Regions from separate parts of the Citrobacter sp. VF227 genome, predicted to be linked through region 1. Evidence: predicted binding sites of a transcription regulator. Region 1 holds the regulator's gene; the other holds the start of a gene.
The links. The regulator CRP, encoded in region 1, controls carbon source genes, mostly activating them, when cyclic AMP is high. The targets are predictions, from matches to a motif close to ATGTGANNNNNNTCACAT.

Region 2: the regulator CRP is predicted to act here: its motif matches at 2,650-2,667, upstream of rbsD (D-ribose pyranase).

What each region holds. Positions count from the first base shown of each region.
Region 1 is NZ_JBRFVF010000005.1:12,791-21,041, forward strand. It holds partial or broken gene ACU8YC_RS16385 (hydrolase) at 1-669, shown strand, start outside; gene ACU8YC_RS16390 (YheU family protein) at 666-884, shown strand; gene ACU8YC_RS16395 (phosphoribulokinase) at 938-1,807, shown strand; gene ACU8YC_RS16400 (OsmC family protein) at 1,901-2,308, opposite strand; gene crp (cAMP-activated global transcriptional regulator CRP) at 2,615-3,247, shown strand; gene ACU8YC_RS16410 (YccS/YhfK family putative transporter) at 3,299-5,386, shown strand; gene argD (bifunctional acetylornithine/succinyldiaminopimelate transaminase) at 5,429-6,646, opposite strand; gene pabA (aminodeoxychorismate synthase component 2) at 6,732-7,295, opposite strand; gene ACU8YC_RS16425 (putative adenosine monophosphate-protein transferase Fic) at 7,327-7,929, opposite strand; gene ACU8YC_RS16430 (YhfG family protein) at 7,919-8,086, opposite strand; gene ppiA (peptidylprolyl isomerase A) at 8,193-8,251, opposite strand, start outside.
Region 2 is NZ_JBRFVF010000008.1:2,861-11,111, reverse strand. It holds gene ravA (ATPase RavA) at 1-361, opposite strand, end outside; gene kup (low affinity potassium transporter Kup) at 690-2,558, shown strand; gene rbsD (D-ribose pyranase) at 2,751-3,170, shown strand; gene rbsA (ribose ABC transporter ATP-binding protein RbsA) at 3,178-4,683, shown strand; gene rbsC (ribose ABC transporter permease) at 4,689-5,654, shown strand; gene rbsB (ribose ABC transporter substrate-binding protein RbsB) at 5,679-6,569, shown strand; gene rbsK (ribokinase) at 6,711-7,640, shown strand; gene rbsR (ribose operon transcriptional repressor RbsR) at 7,644-8,251, shown strand, end outside.

The DNA of each region.
Region 1 (8,251 bases):
CGTCTGAACCGCATTTATCACTCCGGTGAAACAGAAGACGGCACCTGGTTTTTACACTGGCTGGAGCGTGAGTTCGGTCGTGTGCCGACCGCAGCGGTAGGCTATTCGCTTGGTGGAAACATGCTGGCCTGCCTGCTGGCAAAAGAAGGCACCGAGATTCCAATTGATGCTGCTGTTATCGTCTCTGCCCCTTTCGTGCTGGAAGCCTGTAGTTACCACATGGACAAGGGATTCTCCCGGGTCTATCAGCGCTACCTGCTTAATCTGTTGAAAGCCAATGCCTCGCGTAAGCTTGAGGCTTATCCTGGCTCACTGCCGGTGAGCCTGGCCCAGTTGAAATCTCTACGTCGCATTCGCGATTTTGACGATCTGATCACCGCCAAAATTCACGGTTTCGCCGATGCGATAGACTATTACCGTCAGTGTAGCGCCATGCCATTGCTTAATCAGATCGCCAAACCGACGCTGATTATCCATGCCAAGGATGATCCGTTTATGGATCATCATGTGATCCCTGAGCCGGAAAACCTGCCCTCGCAGGTGGAGTATCAGCTTACTGAACACGGCGGCCATGTCGGATTCATTGGCGGTACGATACGCCATCCGGAGATGTGGCTGGAATCCAGAATCCCGGACTGGCTGACAACGTATCTGGAGACTTCATCATGATTATTCCCTGGCAAGACATCTCCCCGGACGCGCTGGACAATCTGCTTGAAAGCTTTGTCTTGCGCGAAGGCACCGATTATGGTGAACATGAACGCTCGCTCGAACAAAAAGTCGCCGACGTCAAACGCCAACTACAATCAGGTGAAGCCGTGCTGGTGTGGTCCGAATTGCATGAAACGGTCAACATTATGCCGAGGAAGCAGATTCGCGAGTAATCCGTAGCCGCCGGCCGACTTTACTATAATTACAACCATTTCATGGAGTTGTTATGTCTGCCAAACATCCGGTGATTGCGGTAACAGGATCCAGCGGCGCGGGGACCACCACCACCAGCCTCGCGTTTCGTAAAATATTCGCGCAGTTAAATCTGCGCGCCGCCGAGGTGGAAGGCGACAGTTTTCATCGCTATACCCGCCCGGAAATGGACATGGCGATTCGCAAAGCGCGCGATGCCGGGCGGCATATCAGCTATTTCGGCCCCGAAGCTAACGACTTCGGTCTGCTGGAGCAAACCTTCATTGAATACGGTCAGACGGGCAAAGGTCAGTCGCGTAAATATCTGCACACCTACGATGAGGCCGTACCGTGGAATCAGGTTCCGGGGACATTTACGCCCTGGCAGCCGCTGCCTGAACCGACGGATGTCCTGTTCTATGAGGGACTTCACGGCGGCGTTGTCACCCCGCAGCAAAATGTGGCCCGGCATGTCGATCTGTTGGTTGGTGTGGTGCCGATCGTGAACCTGGAGTGGATCCAGAAGCTGACCCGCGATACCAGCGAGCGTGGACACTCGCGTGAAGCGGTGATGGACTCGGTGGTGCGTTCAATGGACGATTATATCAATTACATCACGCCGCAGTTTTCTCGTACGCATATCAACTTTCAGCGCGTACCGACTGTAGATACCTCTAACCCCTTTGCCGCCAAGAGTATTCCGTCACTCGATGAAAGCTTTGTCGTGATTCATTTTCGTAATCTGGAAGGGATCGATTTCCCATGGCTACTGGCCATGCTGCAGGGCTCATTCATTTCTCATATCAATACATTGGTTGTTCCGGGCGGGAAAATGGGTCTGGCGATGGAATTGATTATGCTGCCGCTAGTCCAGCGACTGATGGAAGGTAAAAAGATAGAGTAAGGTGTTTTTTTGCCGGATGGCGGATAATGCCTTATCCGGCCTACGCGTTTAAATCCTGTAGGCCTGATAAGTATATCGCCATCAGGCATAACATCACGAAGCGGCAACCACTTCATAGGAGTGGGTAATGTTCACCGCCTTTTCCAGCATCAGCGCCACGGAGCAATATTTTTCCGCCGAAAGATCGACCGCGCGAGCGACGGACGCATCTTTCAGATCGTTACCCGTTACAACGAAATGCAGGTTGATGTGGGTAAACAGGCGTGGCGCTTCATCACGACGCTCGGAGGTCAGCTTCACTTCGCAGTTGGTCACATCCTGACGACCCTTTTGCAGGATCGACACCACATCAATTGCGCTGCAACCGCCCGCAGCCATTAAGACCATTTCCATCGGGCTCGGCGCTTTATCACCGGAGTTACCGTCCATCAAAATCTGGTGGCCAGAGGCGGACTCACCGAGGAAGGTTAACCCTTCAACCCACTTAACACGTGCTTGCATATTTTATTACTCCGATGCATCAATTTTCCTGACAGATTACGCGCACACAACAAATCTCGCAACGGAAGGCGACCTGCGTCATGCTGAAGCGAGACACCAGGAGACACACGGCGAAAGCTATGCTAAAACAGTCAGGATGCTACAGTAATACATTGACGTACTGCATGTATGCAGAGGACATCACATTACAGGCCGTCGCACGTATTGACAGCCCCCTTCCCAGGTAGCGGGAAGCACATTTTTGCAAACCCAGAGGCAGGTAATATTTTGGCTCTGGAGACAGCTTATAACAGAGGATAACCGCGCATGGTGCTTGGCAAACCGCAAACAGACCCGACTCTCGAATGGTTCTTGTCTCATTGCCATATTCATAAGTACCCATCGAAGAGCACGCTGATTCACCAGGGTGAAAAAGCGGAAACGTTGTACTACATCGTTAAAGGCTCAGTGGCAGTGCTGATCAAAGATGAAGAAGGGAAAGAAATGATCCTTTCTTATCTGAATCAGGGCGATTTTATTGGTGAATTAGGCCTCTTCGAAGAAGGTCAGGAACGCAGCGCCTGGGTCCGTGCTAAAACTGCATGTGAAGTCGCTGAGATTTCGTACAAAAAATTTCGCCAATTAATCCAGGTCAATCCAGATATTCTGATGCGCCTGTCCTCTCAGATGGCTCGCCGTCTGCAGGTCACGTCTGAAAAAGTTGGCAACCTTGCCTTCCTCGACGTTACCGGTCGTATCGCGCAGACTCTGCTGAATCTGGCGAAACAGCCTGACGCGATGACCCACCCGGACGGCATGCAGATTAAAATCACCCGCCAGGAAATCGGCCAGATCGTTGGCTGTTCCCGTGAGACCGTTGGTCGTATTCTGAAGATGCTGGAAGATCAGAATCTGATCTCCGCACACGGTAAGACCATCGTCGTCTACGGCACACGTTAACCCCATCGAAGTGGCGCGTTACCCCGTAATGCGCCACTTTTGTTTGCACCGATGTGGCGAAGACTGATATATCACCCTGAGATCAACTACGCACTACGACAGACGCTGGTGCTATGTTTACCTGTGGCCGTCGGTCTGATCATCGGGCAGCTTCATCTGGGGCTCCTCTTCTCCCTCGTCCCTGCCTGCTGCAATATTGCCGGTCTTGATACCCCGCATAAGCGCTTTTTCAAACGCTTAGTGATTGGTGCGTCTTTGTTTGCCGGATGCAGTCTGATCATGCAGATACTGCTGGCACAGACTATACCGCTGCCGCTGATCCTCACTGGCCTGACGCTGATTCTTGGTGTAACCGCTGAATTAGGCCCTCTGCATGCACGACTACTACCTGCCTCGCTTATCGCGGCAATTTTCACGCTCAGCCTGGCCGGGAACATGCCCGTCTGGGAGCCACTGCTGATCTACGCGTTGGGTACATTGTGGTACGGCCTGTTCAACTGGTTCTGGTTCTGGATGTGGCGTGAGCAGCCGCTGCGTGAGTCGCTCAGCTTGTTGTATCGTGAATTAGCCGATTACTGTGAGGCCAAATACAGCCTCCTGACTCAGCATGCCGATCCGGAAAAAGCGCTACCCCCCCTGCTTGTGCGCCAACAAAAAGCGGTAGATTTGATTACCCAGTGCTATCAGCAAATGCATATGCTGTCGGCACATCGCAACAACGATTATAAGCGCCTGCTACGTGCCTTTCAGGAGGCGCTCGATTTACAGGAACATATTTCCGTCAGCCTCCACCAGCCGGAAGAGGTGCAAAAGCTGGTCGAACGTAGCCACGCCGAACAGGTGATCCGCTGGAACGCGCGCACCGTCGCCGAACGCCTTCGCGTTCTGGCCGATGACATTTTGTATCACCGCTTGCCAACACGTTTTTCAATGGATAAACAAATTGGCACGCTGGAGAAAATTGCCAACCAACATCCGGACAATCCGGTAGGACAATTTTGTTACTGGCACTTCAGCCGTATTGCCCGCGTGCTACGCACCCAGCGCCCACTGTATGCCCGGGATTTAATGGCTGACAAGCAGCGTCGGCTGCCGCTGATCCCTGCCCTGAAAAGCTATCTGTCGTTGAAATCCCCGGCGCTGCGTAATGCCGGACGCATCAGCGTCATGTTGAGCATTGCCAGCCTGATGGGCAGCGCCTTACACCTGCCAAAACCCTATTGGATTTTGATGACAATCCTGTTCGTCACGCAAAATGGCTACGGGGCGACCCGGGTACGTATTTTACACCGTTCAGTAGGGACGCTCGTTGGCCTGGTGATCGCTGGCGTCACACTGCACTTTCATATTCAGGAGAGTTACACGCTGGCAGGCATGCTGCTGATAACCCTGGTGAGTTATCTGACCATCCGTAAAAACTACGGCTGGGCTACCGTCGGCTTTACGGTCACCGCGGTATACACCCTGCAGTTGCTGACACTGAACGGGGAACAGTTTATCGTGCCGCGGTTTATCGATACGGTCACTGGTTGCCTAATCGCCTTTGGCGGGATGCTCTGGCTATGGCCGCAGTGGCAGAGCGGCCTGCTGCGTAAAAACGCCCACGATGCGTTAGAAGCCGATCAGGAAGCCATCCGCCTGATCCTTAGCAACGATCCGCAGGCCACACCGCTGGCGTATCAACGCATGCGGGTCAACCAGGCGCATAACACGTTGTTCAACTCACTTAACCAGGCGATGCAGGAGCCAGGATTCAACTCGCACTATCTGGCGGACATGAAACTGTGGGTTACGCATAGCCAGTTCATCGTCGAACACATCAACGCGATGACCACGCTGGCAAGGGAACATACGATGCTGACGCCGGATTTGGCGCAGCGGTATCTGGAGTCCTGTGAAATTGCGATCCAGCGCTGTCAGCAACGGCTGGAATATGACGGCCCAGGAAGCTCCGGCGATGTAAATATTCTCGAGGCGCCAGAGATGCTGTCCCACGGGCCTTTAAGTACCCTTGAGCAGCATCTACAGCGGATATTAGGGCATCTGAACACCATGCATACCATTTCGTCGGTAGCATGGCGTCAGCGACCGCATCACGGGATCTGGCTGAGCCGCCGGTTGCGGGATATGAAGGGTTAAGATCGACTGCCAGATGCGCTACGCTTATCCGGCCTAAGATCGTCAAGCCACCACTTTCGCCACGGCCTGCGCGAAGCGCTGCATCCCTTCATCGATATCGGTCTGCTCCACCACCAGCGACGGCGCGAAACGCATCACGTCCGGTCCGGCGTTCAGTACCATCACGCCTTCATTCGCCGCGGCGTACAAGAAATCACGCGCCCGGCCTTTAAACTGCGGCTTCAGTTCGGCGCCAATCAGCAGTCCCATACCGCGAATGTCGCTGAAAATGTCAAACTGCTGGTCAATTTTCTGCAAATGCTGAACAAACGCCTGGCGTTTGGCCTGAATACCTTCCAGCACTTCCGGCGTGTTGATGATATCAAACGCAGCTCCCGCAACCGCACAGGCCAGCGGATTACCGCCATAAGTGGAACCATGCGAGCCCACGTGGAACGCCGAGGCAATCTCCTGGGTAGTCAGTACCGCACTCACCGGGAAGCCGCCGCCGAGCGCCTTGGCACTGGTCAGGATATCCGGCGTCACGCCGTAGTGCATATAGGCAAACAGTGAGCCAGTACGCCCCATCCCGCTCTGTACTTCATCAAATACCAACAGCGCCTGGTGCTGATCACAGAGCTCACGCAAGCCTTGCAGGAATGCCGGCGTTGCCGCAGTAACGCCACCCTCGCCCTGAATAGGCTCGATCACCACCGCGCAGGTGTGATCGTCCATCACCGCTTTGACCGCATGCAGATCGTTAAACGGGACATGGATGATATCTGCCGGTTTGGGTCCAAAGCCGTCGGAATATTTCGGTTGCCCGCCAACGGATACGGTAAACAGCGAACGACCGTGAAACGCGTTGTGGAAGGCAATAATCTTGGTTTTGAACGGGCTATGGCGCACGCAGGCATAGTGGCGCGCCAGCTTAAAGGCGGTTTCGTTAGCTTCGGTACCGGAGTTCATGAACAGTACGCGCTCGGCGAAGGTCGCATCAATGAGTTTACGACCTAAGCGTAACGCCGGTTCGTTGGTGAAAACATTGCTGGTATGCCACAGGGTTTCGCCCTGGGTGGTTAACGCCTCAACCAGCGCCGGATGGCAATGCCCTAACGCGGTAACTGCAATACCGCCTGCGAAATCAACATACTCTTTACCCTGTTGATCCCACACTCGACTCCCTTTCCCTTTTACCGGGATAAACTCAGCCGGTGCATAAATCGGCAGAATCACTTCATCGAATGTCGCGCGTGTAATTGCAGTTTGTTCAGTTGCCATGTCATTACCACCCTGTTAAGCAGAAATGCTAGTGAAATTATAATCACAAAATATGAATAAAAAATCACTGAATAGCAACCACAAATCACCGGTTGAGAAAATTAGCCAGCAGCTGATGCCCCTGTTCGCTGAGAATGCTCTCCGGGTGAAACTGCACCCCCTCCATATCCCACTCCCGGTGACGAATACCCATGATCTCCTGCGTTTCACTCCAGGCGGTCACCTCAAAGCAGTCAGGAAGGGTTTCGGGAGCGACCACCAGAGAATGGTAGCGCGTTACCGTTAATGGATTGGCGAGTCCCTGAAAAACACCCTGCTCGTTATGCGAAATAGGCGACGTTTTACCGTGCATCACTCTAGCCGCCCGCACCACGGTCGCGCCAAAGGCCTGCGCCATCGCCTGGTGCCCCAGACAAACCCCCAGCAGAGGGATCTTCCCCGCGAAATAGCGAATAACATCCAGCGAAATACCGGCGTCATCCGGCGTACAAGGTCCCGGGGAAATGACGATTTTTTGCGGATTCAGCGCATCGATTTGCGACAGCGTCAGCTCGTCGTTGCGCCTGACAAGGACATCAGCCCCCAGTTCACAGAAGTATTGATACAGGTTCCAGGTAAATGAATCATAGTTATCGATAAGCAGAATCATGGCGGCTCCGGTACATAAGAACCGCGCTATTCTACTCAGTTTCCGGGACTACGCTTACCACTTTACGAAATATCACCCGCAGCGCAGACAGGTCTCCCATCGCCCCGCCCTGATTAGCCCGGTTCCATTCTTCAACCTGGATGCCATCCCAGCTCAACATATACCCGGCATGAATCGCTAACTGTTCAAAGAAAATACGCTGCGCCAGACCGCTGCCAATACGAAACGGATGCAGTACGTTGATTTCACAATAGTAGTGCGCAAGTCGGTCGACAAACTTGTCTTCCGATAACCCCACCAGCCAGGACTCGTCTTCCAGGTCCTGCATCAGCGCATTGCCCTCTTTCTCGATATAAGCGAAATGGCAAAAGCGGGTATCACCCTGGTAAATATCGACTTCTCGCAGATGTCCCGCCCAGTCAAAAATATCCTGATAGAGTTGGCGATGAATAGCGCACAGATGCGGCAAACCCCGTTTAAGCGGGCCCAATTCGATAGTGGCTGCGCGCAGCGCCGTCAACTCATAAGCGGCCTGCGCCAGACGCTGCGCCTGGTGAATACCCAGGCGGTTACGCATGACATTCAGGCCCGGATACAAGTAGGGGTCACGTCCATCACCGAATTTATCGCTCATAGTGCCTCCTCAACGCTTCAAGACGCGCCAGCGCGTCTTCAGCGCTCAGGGTAACCTGTGGAATATCCACGCCTTCCAGCCGCCGACTGGCCTGGAAATTGGCGTTTCGCCGTTGTTCCCAGACCCTGGACTTTTGTTTATCGGTGAGTTTTTTCACGTGACCTCCCTGAATGAGCCGACACTTGCCACAAGTATAAGCAGCAATTTCGGGTTACGCAGAGAAGCGAGAGAACGCGGGCAAGCATTGCCCGCGCAAAATACGATTACGGCAGGACTTTGGCAGACAGGATAACAATCGGTTTTGACGGAACATTCTGGTAAG
Region 2 (8,251 bases), on a different contig from region 1:
GGCCCGCCTTCCAGATTTCATCAAGAAAGACGATTTCAGCTTCAGGAAGATAGCCTGCCGTTAAGCGTTCATAGCGACCTTCGTCTTTAAGCGCCTGAATGGACAGTGGGCCGAAGACCTCTTCTGGCGTAGAGAAGCGCGTCATCAGGTATTCGAAAGCGCGCGCATTTTGAAAAGCAAACTTCAGTCGGCGGGCAATTAAGCTTTTCGCTATCCCGGGAGGGCCTAATAAGAAAACGCTCTCGCCGCTGAGTGCAGCCAGCAGACACAGACGAATGGCGTGGCTACGTTCATAAAGTCCCTTTTCCAGCGCATTGCTCAGACGGGAAATTCTTTCCGCTAATAAATGTGGGTGAGCCATAATGAAGTGGCGTCCTTTCGCCAAATGTACTGCGTGAACTGCGAGTATAGATGCTCCACACCTGTACATTAATAGACTGAAGGTGCGCTAAGTTTTCTTTGAGCCAGATTAATCTGGTCACATTTAGGGGTACGATTTTATGATTAATCGTGCATACTGTGCGCCTTTTTGTGGGCCAAGGGACGACGCACACATTTCTTATATATACACCAAATCAATCAATCTACACCAAGGTGGCAATGGAGTTTTCTCCTGGGATGGGGAAATTACGAATGCAGCCCAGACGGAGTGGCGTGAAAGATGAGGTGTATAAACGAAAGACGAGTCTATGAGCACTGATAATAAACAATCATTGTCTGCGATTACCCTTGCGGCCATTGGGGTTGTCTACGGTGATATTGGTACCAGCCCACTTTATACGCTTCGTGAATGTTTATCCGGCCAGTTTGGTTTTGGCGTTGAACGTGATGCAGTATTTGGCTTTCTCTCGCTGATTTTCTGGCTGTTGATCTTTGTTGTCTCTATTAAATACCTGACGTTTGTCATGCGCGCTGATAACGCCGGAGAAGGTGGGATCCTGACGCTGATGTCATTAGCCGGGCGCAATACCTCGGCGCGAACCACCTCCATGCTGGTGATTATGGGGTTGATTGGCGGCAGCTTCTTTTATGGAGAAGTGGTGATAACGCCTGCCATTTCGGTGATGTCGGCGATTGAAGGCCTGGAGATCATTGCCCCGCAACTGGATACCTGGATTGTTCCGCTCTCGATAATCGTACTGACCCTGCTGTTTTTGATTCAAAAACACGGTACCGGCATGGTCGGTAAGCTGTTTGCGCCGATTATGTTGCTGTGGTTCCTGACACTGGCGGTATTAGGCGTGCGAAGTATTATTGGCAATCCGGAAGTACTGCAGGCGCTAAATCCGTATTGGGCGGTGCATTTCTTTCTCGAATTCAAAACATTGTCCTTTATTGCGCTGGGGGCCGTGGTGTTGTCGATTACCGGTGTTGAAGCGCTGTATGCGGATATGGGCCACTTCGGTAAGTTGCCGATTCGTCTGGCCTGGTTCTCTGTGGTGTTGCCTTCGCTGGTACTGAACTATTTTGGTCAGGGGGCGTTACTGTTAAAGCATCCTGAGGCGATCAAAAACCCGTTCTTCCTGTTGGCGCCGGAGTGGGCGTTGATCCCGCTACTGATTCTCGCCGCGCTGGCGACGGTAATCGCTTCGCAGGCGGTTATCTCCGGCGTCTTCTCGCTGACGCGTCAGGCCGTACGCCTGGGATATTTATCGCCAATGCGTATTATCCATACTTCGGAAATGGAGTCGGGCCAGATCTACATTCCTTTCGTTAACTGGATGCTCTATTTTGCGGTGGTTATCGTGATTGTGAGCTTTGAACACTCCAGTAATCTGGCCGCGGCGTACGGGATTGCGGTAACGGGGACGATGGTACTGACGTCTATTCTGTCTACCACCGTGGCGCGTAAAAACTGGCACTGGAATAAATACTTTGTCTTCCTGATCCTGGTAGCGTTCTTATGCGTCGATGTTCCGCTGTTCTCCGCGAACCTCGATAAACTGATTTCCGGCGGTTGGCTGCCTCTGACGCTGGGTCTGGTGATGTTCACCATTATGACCACCTGGAAAAGCGAGCGTTTCCGTCTGCTGCGTCGCATGCATGAGCACGGCAACTCTCTGGAGGCGATGATTGCCTCGCTGGAGAAATCCCCACCGGTACGTGTGCCGGGAACGGCGGTATATATGTCCCGTGCGTTGAACGTCATCCCGTTTGCGCTTCTGCATAACCTAAAGCATAACAAGGTGTTGCACGAACGCGTGATTCTGCTGACGCTGCGTACTGAAGATGCACCCTATGTACACAACGTGCGTAGGGTGCAGATTGAGCAGTTATCGCCAACCTTCTGGCGCGTAGTGGCCAGCTACGGTTGGCGTGAAACGCCGAACGTCGAGGAAGTGTTCCATCGCTGTGGTCTGGAAGGCTTAAGTTGTCGGATGATGGAAACCTCCTTCTTCATGTCGCACGAGTCGTTGATTGTTGGTAAGCGACCATGGTATTTGCGCCTGCGCGGCAAGTTGTATCTGCTGTTGCAGCGCAATGCGCTGCGTGCGCCAGACCAGTTTGAAATCCCACCAAACCGGGTTATCGAGCTCGGTACGCAGGTCGAGATTTAATCTCATGGACGCCCTCTTTCATCGCGAAAGGGGGCGTTTTGTTTTGTTCCTCCCAGTTTTTATTTCATCGAATGATAATCCTTGCGAAACGTTTCGATGGTGATCACATTTTCGTAACGTCGCGGTGGTTTTCTGTCCACTCTTCGAACTACACTTATTTTCAGCGAAACGTTTCGCTAGTGGGGAAAGAAAATGAAGAAAGGCACGGTACTCAACTCTGAAATTTCATCAGTGATCTCTCGTCTGGGACATACCGATACGCTGGTGGTGTGTGATGCAGGTTTACCCATCCCTAACAACACAACGCGTATTGATATGGCATTAACTCAGGGCGTACCTTCTTTTATGCAGGTATTGGATGTGGTTACTCGTGAAATGCAGGTTGAGGCGGCCATTCTCGCGTCGGAAATTAAACAACATAATCCGCAACTCCACGAAACGTTGCTCAGTCACATTGAGCAACTGCAACAACACCAGGGAAACACCATCGAAATTCGTTACACAACGCACGAACAGTTCAAACAACAAACCGCAGACAGTCAGGCGGTGATTCGCAGCGGGGAGTGCTCCCCGTATGCGAATATCATTCTCTGTGCTGGCGTCACGTTCTGAGGCCATCATGAACGCATTACTGCAACTCAAAGGGATCGATAAAGCGTTCCCGGGCGTAAAAGCGCTATCCGGCGCCGCGCTGAATGTCTATCCAGGCCGCGTAATGGCGCTGGTGGGCGAAAACGGCGCGGGCAAATCCACCATGATGAAGGTGCTGACCGGAATCTATACCCGTGATGCCGGTTCCTTATTGTGGCTGGGGAAAGAGACCACTTTTAACGGCCCAAAATCTTCCCAGGAAGCCGGAATCGGTATTATCCACCAGGAGCTGAACCTGATCCCGCAACTCACTATCGCCGAGAATATTTTTCTCGGTCGCGAGTTTGTGAATCGCTTTGGCAAAATAGACTGGAAGAAGATGTACGCCGAAGCCGATCTGCTGCTCGCCAAACTGAATCTGCGCTTTAAAAGCGACAGACTGGTCGGTGAGCTGTCGATTGGCGATCAGCAGATGGTCGAAATTGCTAAAGTGCTAAGCTTTGAATCGAAGGTCATCATTATGGATGAACCGACGGATGCCCTCACCGATACTGAAACCGAATCCCTGTTCCGCGTCATTCGCGAACTGAAATCCCAGGGACGCGGCATTGTCTATATTTCTCACCGCATGAAAGAGATCTTCGAGATTTGCGACGACGTAACCGTCTTTCGCGACGGGCAGTTTATTGCCGAGCGTGAAGTCGCATCGCTTACCGAAGACTCGCTGATTGAAATGATGGTGGGACGTAAGTTGGAAGATCAGTACCCGCGTCTGGAAAAAGCGCCGGGTGATATTCGCCTGAAGGTCGATAATCTGTGCGGTCCTGGCGTAAATGATGTGTCATTCACGCTGCGTAAAGGTGAGATCCTTGGCGTATCGGGGCTGATGGGGGCTGGGCGTACCGAGCTGATGAAGGTGTTGTACGGCGCATTGCCGCGTACCAGCGGCTACGTCACGCTTGATGGCCATGAAGTTGTCACCCGTTCGCCGCAGGATGGACTGGCTAACGGCATCGTCTATATTTCTGAAGACCGTAAACGCGATGGTTTAGTGCTCGGCATGTCGGTGAAAGAGAACATGTCACTGACCGCACTGCGTTATTTTAGTCGCGCAGGTGGAAGCCTTAAACATAAAGACGAGCAGCAGGCTGTAGGGGATTTTATTCGCCTGTTCAATGTTAAAACGCCATCGATGGAACAGGCTATCGGCCTGCTGTCCGGCGGTAACCAGCAGAAAGTAGCGATTGCACGCGGTCTGATGACCCGTCCAAAAGTTCTGATCCTCGATGAGCCGACGCGCGGCGTCGACGTTGGGGCGAAAAAAGAAATCTATCAGCTTATCAACCAGTTTAAGGCTGATGGGTTGAGTATCATTCTGGTCTCTTCTGAGATGCCAGAAGTATTGGGCATGAGCGATCGAATTATCGTTATGCATGAAGGGCATCTCGGCGGTGAATTCACTCGCGAGCAGGCCACTCAGGAAGTATTAATGGCTGCCGCTGTGGGCAAGCTTAATCGCGTGAATCAGGAGTAAAAAAGATGACTACCCAGGCTGTTTCTGGTCGCCGTTATTTCACTAAAGCATGGCTTCTGGAGCAAAAGTCGCTCATCGCTCTGTTAGTGCTGATCGCGATTGTTTCCACCATGAGCCCTAACTTTTTTACCGTTAATAACCTGTTCAACATTCTCCAGCAAACGTCGGTGAATGCCATTATGGCCGTCGGGATGACGTTGGTTATCCTGACGTCGGGTATCGATCTGTCCGTCGGTTCCTTGCTGGCGCTGACCGGTGCGGTTGCGGCTTCGATTGTAGGGATTGAAGTCAATGCGCTGGTGGCTGTTGCTGCGGCTCTGGCGCTTGGCGCTGCCATTGGCGCGGTAACCGGGGTGATTGTCGCGAAAGGCCGCGTGCAGGCCTTTATTGCGACTCTGGTGATGATGCTGCTGCTGCGCGGTGTGACCATGGTTTACACCAACGGCAGCCCGGTAAACACCGGGTTTACTGATAATGCCGATCTGTTTGGTTGGTTCGGGATTGGGCGTCCATTAGGCGTTCCTACGCCAGTGTGGATCATGGGGATTGTCTTCCTCGCAGCGTGGTACATGTTGCACCACACGCGTCTGGGTCGTTATATCTATGCACTGGGTGGTAACGAAGCGGCAACGCGTCTGTCCGGAATCAGCGTCAGTAAAATCAAAATTATCGTTTACTCACTGTGCGGTCTGCTGGCATCGCTGGCGGGTATCATTGAAGTCGCGCGCCTCTCCTCTGCGCAACCGACGGCAGGTACAGGCTATGAGCTGGATGCTATCGCTGCGGTGGTATTAGGCGGTACCAGCCTCGCGGGTGGTAAAGGACGAATTGTTGGGACGCTGATCGGCGCATTGATTCTTGGTTTCCTCAATAATGGTTTGAATTTGTTAGGTGTATCCTCCTATTACCAGATGATCGTCAAAGCGGTGGTGATTTTGCTGGCGGTACTGGTAGACAACAAAAAGCAGTAACAACGATTACAGGACATCTTAAATATGAACATGAAAAAACTGGCTACCCTGGTTTCTGCTGTTGCGCTGAGCGCCACCGTGAGCGCGAATGCGATGGCGAAAGATACCATTGCGCTGGTGGTCTCCACCCTCAACAACCCGTTCTTTGTCTCTCTGAAGGATGGGGCGCAAAAAGAGGCAGATAAGCTGGGCTACAACCTGGTGATTCTGGACTCGCAAAACAACCCGGCGAAAGAGCTGGCTAACGTTCAGGATTTAACGGTTCGCGGGACCAAAATTCTGCTGATCAACCCGACTGACTCCGATGCAGTGGGTAACGCCGTGAAGATGGCTAACCAGGCGAAAATTCCGGTTATCACCCTTGACCGCGTAGCGTCTAAAGGCGAAGTGGTAAGCCATATTGCATCTGATAACGTGCTGGGCGGCAAAATTGCGGGTGATTACATCGCGAAGAAAGCAGGTGAAGGCGCGAAAGTTATCGAACTACAGGGTATTGCCGGTACTTCTGCGGCGCGTGAGCGTGGCGAAGGTTTCCAGCAGGCCGTTGCGGCGCACAAGTTTAACGTCCTGGCCAGCCAGCCGGCAGACTTCGACCGTACTAAAGGTCTGAACGTCATGCAGAACCTGCTGACCGCGCATCCAGACGTGCAGGCCGTATTTGCTCAGAACGATGAAATGGCGCTGGGTGCGTTGCGCGCGCTGCAAACGGCGGGTAAATCTGATGTGATGGTGGTTGGATTTGACGGCACTCCAGATGGCGAAAAAGCAGTAAATGATGGCAAACTGGCTGCGACCATTGCTCAGCTGCCGGATCAAATCGGCGCGAAAGGCGTTGAGACTGCGGATAAAGTCCTGAAAGGCGAGAAGGTTCAGGCTAAATATCCGGTTGACCTGAAGCTGGTCATCAAGCAGTAATACCGATTCAGGTCGCTCGCGACCTGATGGAGACATAAATACGCCATCCATGGATCTTGTTCTGAGGATGAAAGCGTAAAAAGAAAAGCAGGGCACGCGCCACCCTAACCCGGTGGCGCACTTTGACTTGGAACACCAAATATGAAAACCGCAGGCAACCTCGTTGTTCTTGGCAGTATCAATGCCGATCACATCCTCAACCTTAACTCTTTCCCAACACCGGGTGAAACCGTAACCGGTAGCCATTATCAGGTGGCATTTGGCGGTAAAGGCGCGAATCAGGCTGTTGCTGCGGGTCGGAGTGGCGCGAATATCGCATTTATTGCCTGTACGGGCGATGATGATATTGGCGAAAGTGTTCGTAAACAGTTAGCCAAAGATAATATCGATATTGCTCCGATTAGCGTAATTTCGGGGGAATCGACCGGTGTGGCGTTGATTTTTGTGAATGGTGAAGGCGAGAATGTCATTGGCATTCATGCTGGTGCGAACGCAGCACTTTCGCCCGCACTGGTGGAAGCACAGCATGAGCGTATTGCACAGGCGTCCGCTTTGCTGATGCAGTTAGAGTCGCCGATCGAAAGCGTACTGGCTGCGGCAAAGATTGCCCATCAGAATAAGACTCTGGTCGCCCTTAACCCAGCTCCGGCACGTGAACTTTCTGACGAGCTGCTGGCGCTGGTGGATATTATTACCCCGAATGAAACCGAGGCTGAAAAGCTGACGGGGATCCGGGTTGAAAATGATAAAGATGCGGCCAAAGCGGCGCAGGCATTGCACGCGAAGGGGATCCATACTGTATTGATTACCTTAGGGAGTCGCGGTGTGTGGGCCAGCGTAAACGGTGAAGGTCAGCGAGTACCGGGTTTTAAAGTTGATGCTGTGGATACCATCGCCGCCGGGGATACCTTTAACGGCGCGTTAATTACAGCGTTACTGGAAGAGACTCCGCTGCCTGAAGCGATCCGTTTTGCGCATGCGGCTGCGGCGATTGCGGTCACCCGTAAAGGCGCTCAGCCTTCCGTTCCATGGCGCGAAGAAATAGAAGCGTTTTTAAGTCAGCAGAGGTAACGCTTGGCTACAATGAAGGACGTCGCCCGCCTGGCGGGAGTTTCCACATCGACGGTTTCTCACGTCATTAATAAAGATCGCTTTGTCAGTGAGCCTGTTACTGACAAAGTTGAAGCGGCGATTAAAGAACTTAACTACGCGCCCTCTGCACTGGCGCGTAGTCTCAAGTTAAACCAGACCCGCACTATTGGCATGTTAATTACTGCCAGTACCAATCCCTTCTATTCCGAACTCGTACGCGGCGTTGAACGTAGCTGTTTTGAACGCGGTTATAGCCTGGTGCTGTGTAATACCGAAGGTGATGAACAGCGCATGAACCGTAATCTGGAAACGTTGATGCAAAAACGGGTGGACGGCTTGCTGTTGCTCTGCACGGAAACACATCAACCTTCCAGGGAGATAATGCAACGCTATCCTTCTATACCGACCGTCATGATGGACTGGTCGCCTTTTGATGGTGAAAGCGATCTGATTCAGGATAATTCCTTGTTGGGCGGAGATTTAGCCACTCAACATCTGATTGAAAAAGGGTTTACGCGCATTGCCTGCATCACCGGGCCGCTGGATAAAACCCCGGCGCGTTTACGTCTGGAAGGATATCGTGAAGCAAT